Regions from separate parts of the Ruminococcus sp. AM26-12LB genome, predicted to be linked through region 1. Evidence: predicted binding sites of a transcription regulator. Region 1 holds the regulator's gene; each other region holds the start of a gene.
The links. The regulator NrdR, encoded in region 1, represses ribonucleotide reductase genes. The targets are predictions, from matches to a motif close to CACNANATNTNGTG.
Positions count from the first base shown of each region.

Region 2: nrdD (anaerobic ribonucleoside-triphosphate reductase) is a predicted target of NrdR. The motif match lies at 1,652-1,665, and genes of this name have one in related genera.
Region 3: DW694_RS06765 (ribonucleoside triphosphate reductase) is a predicted target of NrdR. The motif match lies at 1,462-1,475, and genes of this name have one in related genera.

Region 1 covers NZ_QUJX01000003.1:149,238-152,525, forward strand. The annotation lists gene pap (polyphosphate:AMP phosphotransferase) at 1-343, shown strand, start outside; gene sigG (RNA polymerase sporulation sigma factor SigG) at 408-1,187, opposite strand; gene DW694_RS02930 (YlmC/YmxH family sporulation protein) at 1,301-1,555, opposite strand; gene nrdR (transcriptional regulator NrdR) at 1,694-2,143, shown strand; gene gdhA (NADP-specific glutamate dehydrogenase) at 2,335-3,288, opposite strand, start outside.
Region 2 covers NZ_QUJX01000007.1:109,972-113,259, forward strand. The annotation lists gene asnA (aspartate--ammonia ligase) at 1-757, opposite strand, end outside; gene DW694_RS06885 (hypothetical protein) at 974-1,507, shown strand; gene nrdD (anaerobic ribonucleoside-triphosphate reductase) at 1,708-3,288, shown strand, end outside.
Region 3 covers NZ_QUJX01000007.1:84,162-87,449, forward strand. The annotation lists gene DW694_RS06755 (tetratricopeptide repeat protein) at 1-175, shown strand, start outside; gene hflX (GTPase HflX) at 177-1,412, shown strand; gene DW694_RS06765 (ribonucleoside triphosphate reductase) at 1,627-3,288, shown strand, end outside.

The sequences.
Region 1 (3,288 bases):
GAATGACTGGAGACGTGCCTACAATGAGATCAATGAATTTGAGAAGGAGCTTTCTGACTGGGGCGCTGTGATCGTGAAATTCTGGGTCCACATTGATAAGGACACCCAGCTTGCCAGGTTCAACGACCGCCAGAGCAATCCGGAAAAACAGTGGAAGATCACGGATGAGGACTGGAGAAACCGTGAAAAATGGGATCAGTATGAAACAGCAGTAGATGAGATGCTTCAGAAAACCAGTACTGCTTATGCACCATGGCACATTCTGGAATCCGTAGATAAGAAATATGCAAGGCTGAAGGCGCTTCGGATCGTGATCGAAGAAATTGAGAAAGCGCTGAAATAAGAGATAAAAGCTGCGGCAGGATAACAGATATTCTGCTGCAGCTTTTTGTCTGAAGAGAGATGAATCAATTCCGGAGATAGTTTCGCATACTGCGAAGAGCATGTTTTTCCAGTCGGCTGACCTGAGCCTGGGAGATACCAATCTCATCAGCTACCTCCATTTGGGTTTTTCCCTCGTAGAAGCGGAGATCGATAATGTGACGTTCACGCTCTCCAAGCCGGTTCATGGCATCTCGAAGAGAAATATCCTCCACCCAGTTTTCTTCCAGGTTCTTTTTATCACTGATCTGATCCATAACATATAGGGTATCTCCGCCTTCGGAATACACGGGCTCAAAAAGGCTTACCGGGCTCTGGATCGCATCCATGGCATAGACGATCATTTCCTTGTCGATACCGATCTCATCAGCGATTTCTGCAATGGTAGGCTCTTTGAGATGCTGCCGCATATAGTTTTCCCGGGTATAGATGGTTTTGTAAGCGATATCCCGCAGAGAACGGCTGACCCGTATGCTGTTGTTATCACGGAGATATCTTCGGATCTCTCCGATGATCATGGGAACTGCATAGGTGGAAAATTTTACCTGAAGAGTGGTGTCGAAATTATCGATCGCTTTGATCAGGCCGATGCAGCCGATCTGAAAAAGGTCATCCGGATTTTCACTGCTGTTCTGAAAACGCCGGATCACGCTTAAAACAAGCCGCAGATTGCCTTTGATGTACAATTCCCTGGCTTCTTCATCGCCAGCTTTGATTCTTTTAAAGAGCTCCGCCTTTTCTTCCTGATCGAGAACGGGAAGGGTTGAGGTATTTACTCCGCAGATTTCAACTTTATTCAGTGCCATCTTAGAATCCTCCTTGTCTTGTCAGTACATTAAGATGATTCTCAGAGGGCGGTTGAAATATACTTTTTCAGGGAAAATATAAAAAATAAAGGGCCTTGACAATAAGGAGGTATTTATTCTCCGGACAGCAGTTTTTCATTACGGAAATCAACAAGGATGATATCTTCGCCGATCTGGCGGATGCAGTCCCATGGAATGGAATATTCATTTTCTTTGGAAAAACACCAGCAAAATTTCCCCGGTTCCGGCATGATCAGGGCTTTCAGACGTGCGGTTTCACAGCAGAATTCCACATCAAGAGGGCAGCCAAGACTGCGGCAGGTATGGATATTGATCACTTCTTTTTGTTTCAGCTCACAGATGCGCATAAATTCATCACCTGGTATGATTTTATGGAAAATCTGTAAAATTTATGCAAGTCCGATTATTGACACATTATGTGCATTTATTTTATAATAAAAACGAATTTAGTAATGATTTACTGATCCGGAAAGGGGGAGAGTTCTGTGAGATGTCCGTTCTGTAACCAGGATAATACAAGAGTTGTAGATTCCAGACCTGTAGAGGATACCAATTCCATCCGCCGCCGCCGTCTCTGTGATGCCTGCGGAAAGCGTTTTACAACTTATGAGAAGGTGGAAACGATTCCGCTGACTGTGATCAAGAAGGATCAGAACCGGGAAAGCTATAAACGTTCTAAGATCCAGGATGGTGTTCTTCGTGCCTGCTATAAGCGCCCCATTCCCATTGAGAGAGTGGAAGAGATGATCGATTCCATAGAAGGAGATATTTTCCGGTCAGAAGACCGTGAGATCAGCAGTACCAAGATCGGAGAGATCGTTATGGAGCATCTGAAGGATCTGGATGCGGTGGCGTATGTACGCTTTGCGTCTGTATACAGAGAGTTTAAAGATGTCAGTACCTTTATGGATGAGCTGAAGAAGCTGATCAATTAAGAGATTAAATGAATAGACCGCAAATGCAGGAGATTTCAGGCCGATTGTCAAAAGACAACCGGCCTTTTTTGAAACATGAATGTTTGATTTTTCAGAGATCGTAAAAGTGGATACAAAAAAAACAGGAACCGCATGGGAAAATCCTCTGCGGTCCCTGCTATAAATATACATTAATGATTCAGGAAACTTAATTAAACAATACCCTGAGCTTTCATAGCGTCAACAACTTTTTCGAAGCCGGCGATGTTTGCACCTACAACATAGTTGTCTTCCATACCGTAACGTTTAGCAGCGTCATCAGTTTTGTGGAAGATATCGATCATGATGTTGTGGAGTTTCTCATCAACCTCTTCTCTTGTCCAGGAAAGTCTCATGGAGTTCTGGCTCATCTCAAGTGCAGATGTGGCAACACCGCCAGCGTTTGCGGCTTTACCAGGCATGAAGAGAACACCGTTCTCCTGAAGGTATGTTGTTGCATCAAGAGTAGTAGGCATGTTTGCACCTTCAACGACGTATTTGCAGCCATTTGCAACCAGTGTTTTAGCTCCGTCAATACCAAGCTCGTTCTGAGTAGCGCATGGAAGGTAGATATCACATTTGATATTCCAGATGCCAAGTCCCTCAGTGTAGGTAGCGCCCTCAACACGGTCTGCATATTCTTTGATACGTCCACGTTTTACTTCTTTGATATCCTTTACGACGTCAAGGTTGATTCCGTTCGGATCGTAGACATATCCGTTGGAGTCGTTCATTGCAACAACCTTGGCACCAAGCTGAGTAGCTTTCTCAACAGCGTAAATAGCTACATTACCGGAACCTGTTACAACGATTGTTTTTCCTTCTACGGAATCATTGTGAGCTTTGGCGATCTCGTTGAGCATGTATACAACACCGTAACCGGTAGCCTCTGTACGGATCAGGGAACCTCCGAAGGAAAGACCCTTTCCTGTAAGGACACCCTCATAAAGGCCACGGATTCTCTTATACTGTCCGAAGAGATAACCGATCTCACGTCCGCCGACACCGATGTCACCAGCCGGAACATCTGTATCTGCGCCGATATATTTGCAAAGCTCTGTCATAAAGCTCTGGCAGAATGCCATAACCTCTCTGTCAGATTTACCCTTAGGATCGAAGTTGGAGCC
Region 2 (3,288 bases), on a different contig from region 1:
AGGAAAGCTCAAGGGCAATGTCAAGTACCGGATAGTATACGAGGATATCACCGTTCAGTTCCCAGTCATCATAGTCCGGGGCACGTCCGTCGTGGCGCTCGCCGTTGGTGAGGGTTTTGCCGACTTTCATAAGGAAGACAGCGCCCTTTTCACGGGTGATCCGATATTCACGTTCCTTCGGTGTACAGTCCGGATACATGTCAAGAAGCTCCTGAGTTGTGATAAAGAAGATATCCTTCGGAAGGATCTCCTCGATGTAGTCATACTGTACAGCCATGTATTTCTCAGTTTTACGAAGGACACTGTAAATGGTGCGTACGGTTTCCTTGAGAGTCTCCATGGAACGTTCTTCTTTGGAGATGATCTTTTCCCAGTCCCACTGGTCTACGTAAACAGAGTGGATATTGTCCAGATCTTCATCCCGGCGGATGGCTACCATATCTGTGTAAAGACCTTCTCCGTGAGAAAATCCGTATTTTTTCAGTGCGTAGCGTTTCCATTTGGCAAGGGAGTGTACGATTTCGGCGTTGCTTCCTTCGATAGCCTTGATATCAAAGCTTACCGGGCGCTCTACACCATTAAGGTTGTCATTAAGGCCGGATTCCGGTGCTACAAATGTTGGAGCGGATACTCGAAGAAGGTTCAGCTTCTGTGAGAGTGTCTGCTGGAAGAAATCTTTTACTGTTTTGATCGCAATCTGTGTGTCATGGAGGTTCAGGTCTGCATGATAGGTTGCGGGGATTGTGATTGTATTCATTATCGGCTCCTCCTGATGATTTTTAGGCTTATTGCTCTGTGGGGTATTATAGCAGAAAATGGGTGGAGTGGCAATATAATGAGAGGGGAAGTCTTTTGGGGTATCGTAGAAAAATGCTGGGTATTAAATGCCTGGTGTGATATACTGAAAAAAGAATGCTTATGTTTACGACGGAAATATAAATATCCGTTTTGACGGATAGAATGGAGGGAGCTTATGGCAGGTCAAAGGTGTCAGGTTTGTGGGGGTAAGGTTGTAAATGGCAGGTGTTCATTATGTGGGATGCCTTACAGAAATGATGAGGTGTTATATCATTTGAATGAGCCCCGGGAGATACATTATAAACATGCTTCCGCCAAAGTGCGGGATATGATGCGGCAGTATGGACAGGATGCTGATCAAACAACACAACATAACGGAAACGTAAACCGGAATACGAACGCAAACCGGAATACAAACATAAATCGGAATACGAATGCAAGCCGCAATACCGATTTGAATCGGAATCTAACCAGAAGCCGGAATACAGGTGCAGCAGCCGGACGTAAGACTGCAGCGGCAGTTAATACCAGGAATAAAACAACGGTGGGCAGAAATCGTGCAGAAGTTTTAGAACAGGGAAAAAAACAGCAAAAAAAAGATCAGAAAAGCAGCGGGGCAGGCTGGATCATATGGTTTATAGTGACACTGGCCATTCTGCTTCCAAAATTATGGGATTTTCTTGCAGACTGGATCGGAACAAATTTGTGAGAATATTTCTGCAGTGAGATCAGGCAGTGCTAAGTGTCTGTATTTTCGTGTATACAGAAATATCCCTTTTCTTTTCTCCTCAGCTGTGTTATACTCATGCCTAGCACAACATATAGATGAAGAACAATATATAGAAGATATAGGTACTATATATAGTATTTTGCATAGCGACTTATATATAGCACAGGGAGGGATGAGCAATGTTATATGTGATCAAGAAAGACGGGACAAGAGAGGAGTTTAATCCGCAGAAGATCGTGGCTGCCGTGAACAAATCCGCAGAGCGTATTCTTTATACTTTTTCAGACGAGGAGAAGGATTTTATCTGCCGTTTTGCCCAGGAGCATGCGGATTCCCTTGGAAAGAATGAGATTGAGATCCAGGAGATGCACAATATCGTGGAGGGGGCTCTGGAGCGTGTGAATCCGGCAGTTGCCAAGAGCTACCGTGATTATCGGAATTACAAGCTGGATTTTATCCATATGATGGATGATGTCTATACCAAGAGTCAGGCGATCCGTTATATCGGTGATAAAAGTAATGCCAATACAGACAGCGCCCTTGTTGCCACGAAACGAAGCCTGATCTTTAATGAGCTGAACAAGGAACTCTATCGGAAGTTTTTTATGAACCGTAATGAGCTTCAGGCATGTAAGGACGGCTACATTTATATTCATGACCAGTCTGCACGTCTGGATACCATGAATTGCTGTCTGTTCGATGTGGCAGCTGTTTTAAGTGGCGGTTTTGAGATGGGTAATGTCTGGTATAACGAGCCGAAGACTCTGGATACAGCCTTTGATGTTATGGGGGATATCATTCTCAGTACAGCAGCACAGCAGTATGGTGGCTTTACAGTGCCGGAGGTTGATAAGATCCTGGCACCGTATGCAAAGAAGAGCTATGATAAATATATTTCCGAATTTATGAAATACTCGGACGAGAGCTGGAGTGGCCGTGAGGAGAGAGCTATTGAGTATGCTCTTGATAAGGTCCGCAGGGATTATGATCAGGGCTGGCAGGGAATTGAGTACAAGCTGAATACCGTCGGTTCTTCCAGAGGTGATTATCCGTTTGTTACGGTGACACTTGGTCTCGGAACCGAGCAGTTTGAGAAGATGTGTACGATTTCCCTTCTTGAGGTCCATCAGGGAGGACAGGGTAAGGCCGGACACAAGAAACCGGTACTTTTCCCGAAGATCGTATTCCTTTATGACAAAGAGATCCATGGTCCAGGAAAGTGCTGTGAGGATATTTTTGAGGCTGGTGTGGAGTGTTCCTCCAAAACCATGTATCCGGACTGGCTGTCTATGTCCGGCGCAGGCTATATTTCCAGTATGTACAGGAAATACAAGAAGGTCATCAGCCCGATGGGATGCCGTGCTTTCTTAAGTCCGTGGTATGAGCGTGGCGGTATGGAGCCGGCGGATGAGAATGATACGCCTGTTTTTGTGGGACGTTTTAACATTGGTGCGGTAAGCCTTCATCTTCCGATGATCCTTGCAAAAGCCAGAGCGGAGAGCAGAGATTTTTATGAGGTTCTGGATTTCTATCTGGAAATGATCCGTAACCTGCATATTCGCACTTACGAATATCTGGGACAGATGCGTGCATCCACCAACCCGCTTGCATATTGTGAAGGCGGTTTCTACGGCGGACATCTGAAACCGAATGAAAAGATTGGCAAGATCCTGAAGCCTATGACAGCTTCCTTCGGTATCACAGCGTTAAATGAGCTTCAGGAACTTTACAATGGCAAATCCATTGCCGAGGATGGGGCG
Region 3 (3,288 bases), on a different contig from region 1:
TACCACAGACGAGATGCAGAGTCTTCTGTTCAATGAGATCGTAGCCTATGAAAAAAAGCTGGATTTTGCTACTGCACTGACCAAGGTCCAGGAATATATTGAGATGTTCCCTGAAGATTCCGCTGCAAAAAAAGAGCGGGCTTTTCTGAAAACCAGAACGTCTTCGGAGGGCTGATATGGAATATTTTGAGGAAATACAGGACAGGGTTATCCTGATCGGTGTCCAGGCAGATCGGGGGGATGACATGGAGGAATCCCTGGATGAGCTTGGAGAACTTGCGGCTACGGCAGGTGCGGCGGTTGCAGGCAGGATCATTCAGAATCGTGAGGCCGTACATCCGGGCACCTATATCGGAAAAGGCAAGATCGAAGAGGTAAAAGGTCTTCTCTATGCCCTGGATGCCAATGGTGTGATCTGTGACGATGAGCTTTCTCCTGCCCAGATGAATAATCTGGAGCGGGAGCTGGAGTGCAAGGTTATGGATCGTACCCTGCTGATCCTTGACATTTTTGCGAAGCGTGCCGTCACAAGTGAAGGCAAGATTCAGGTAGAGCTTGCACAGCTTCGTTACCGGTCTGCACGTCTTGTGGGACTACGTTCTTCTCTTTCGCGACTTGGAGGAGGAATCGGAACCAGAGGCCCCGGTGAGAAAAAGCTGGAGACAGACCGTCGTCTGATCCGGAACAGGATTTCCGCACTGAAGCAGGAGCTTTCCCAGGTGGAAAAGCACAGAGAGCTGATCCGTTCCAGAAGAGCTGTGGGAAATCTGAAGACAGCAGCCATTGTCGGCTATACCAATGCAGGAAAGTCAACGCTTCTGAATACACTGACAGGCGCTTCAGTGCTTTCGGAGGATAAGCTGTTTGCCACACTGGATCCGACTACCCGTCTTCTGACACTGGATGACGGACAGCAGCTTCTTCTTACGGATACCGTAGGCTTTATCCGCAAGCTTCCCCACAATCTGGTGGAAGCCTTCAAGAGTACTCTGGAGGAAGCCAAATATGCGGATTATATCATTCATGTGGTAGATGCATCCAATCCTCAGGCGGAGATACAGATGCATATCGTATATGAAACCCTGAAAGAGCTTGGTGCTCTGGGAAAAAAGACGATCACACTTTTTAACAAGCAGGACCGTGTTTCCGGGGAGAGCTTCCGGGATCTCCGGGCAGACCATACGCTGAAGATTTCCGCACGGACAGGAGAGGGGCTTGAGGAATTTAAGCAGCTTCTTTCTGAGATACTGGCAGAAGGACAGATTTATATGGAACGGCTTTTTCCTTATTCGGAGGCCGGTCAGATCCAGCTGATCCGTGAGTATGGACAGCTTCTTTCGGAAGAGTATACCGAAGGAGGGATTGCTGTAAAAGCAAGAGTTCCGCGGGAAATCTATCCGAAAGTCACATAATGTTAAAATATCTACTCAGTACCATATATAGTACCGTGAACAAAACGGGCACTATATATGGTACTTTTTATGTTGACGCAAAGAGGCGTGTCTGATACAATAAGCCTACAGCGCTTTGAACACAGATTGTGAAACGGAGTGTGTTCGTAAGCAGGCAAGTGAGGCGGAATGGAATATCCGCTTATAAATAAATGCATGAGGGAGGCATTTTCTTATGTTTCAGGTAGTAAAAAGAGACGGTGAATTAGACGAATTTAAAATGGGGAAGATCACCGCGGCAATTGATAAGGCATTTGATGCCAAAGGTAAGAATTACAGTTCGGATATGATCGATCTTCTGGGACTTCGTGTTACAGCGGATTTTCAGAATAAGATCGAGAACAACCGGATTTCTGTTGAGGATATCCAGGACAGTGTGGAGAACGTACTGATCCAGGCCGGATATTCTGATGTTGCCAAGGCGTATATCCTTTATCGTAAGCAGCGTGAGAAGATCCGCAATATGAAATCCACCATCCTTGACTATAAAGAGATTGTAAACAGCTATGTAAAGGTTGAGGACTGGCGTGTAAAGGAGAACTCAACGGTTACTTATTCTGTAGGAGGTCTGATCTTAAGCAACTCCGGAGCAGTTACCGCAAACTACTGGCTGTCTGAGATCTACGACAACGAGATCGCAGATGCACACAGAAATGCAGATATCCATATCCATGATCTGTCCATGCTGACCGGTTACTGTGCAGGCTGGTCCCTGAAGCAGCTGATCCGAGAGGGACTTGGTGGTATTGAGGGTAAGATCACTTCTGCACCTGCAAAGCATTTAAGTGTACTCTGCAACCAGATGGTGAATTTCCTGGGTATCATGCAGAACGAGTGGGCGGGCGCACAGGCATTTTCATCCTTTGATACTTATCTGGCACCTTTTGTAAAGGCAGACAACCTTTCCTATCCGGAGGTTAAGAAATGCATTGAGTCCTTTGTATATGGCGTAAATACTCCAAGCCGCTGGGGCACTCAGGCACCATTTTCCAACATTACACTGGACTGGACCGTTCCAGACGACCTTGCAGAGCTTCCGGCTATCGTAGGCGGCAAGGACATGGATTTCAAATACAAAGACTGTAAGAAAGAAATGGATATGGTCAATAAGGCATTTATCGAGACCATGATCGAGGGAGATGCCAACGGACGTGGATTCCAGTATCCGATTCCGACCTATTCCATCACAAAGGAATTCGACTGGTCTGATACCGAGAACAACCGTCTTCTCTTTGAGATGACTTCCAAGTACGGTACTCCGTATTTTTCCAATTATATCAACAGTGATATGAAGCCAAGCGACATCCGCAGCATGTGCTGCCGCCTCCGCCTGGATCTCCGTGAGCTCCGCAAAAAGAGTGGTGGATTCTTTGGCTCCGGTGAGAGCACAGGCTCTGTAGGCGTTGTTACCATCAATATGCCGCGTATCGCATATCTTTCCAGAACGCCGAAGGAATTTTATCAGCGCCTGGACCACATGATGGATATCTCCGCAAGATCTCTTCATATCAAGAGAGATGTGATCAGTAGGCTTCTGGATGAGGGACTGTATCCGTACACGAAGAGATATCTTGGAAGCTTTGACAATCATTTTTCCACCATCGGTCTTGTGGGAATGAACGAAGCGGGCTTAAATGCCTGCTGGCTGAAAAAAGACATGACAGATCCGGAAACCCAGAAGTTTACAAAAGAGGTTCTGGAGCATATGAGAAGCCGTCTTTCAGACTATCAGGAGCAGTATCCGGGAGAGCTTTTCAATCTGGAGGCAACACCGGCAGAGTCCACTGCATACCGTCTTGCCAAACACGACAGAAGCCGTTATCCGGATATCAAAACA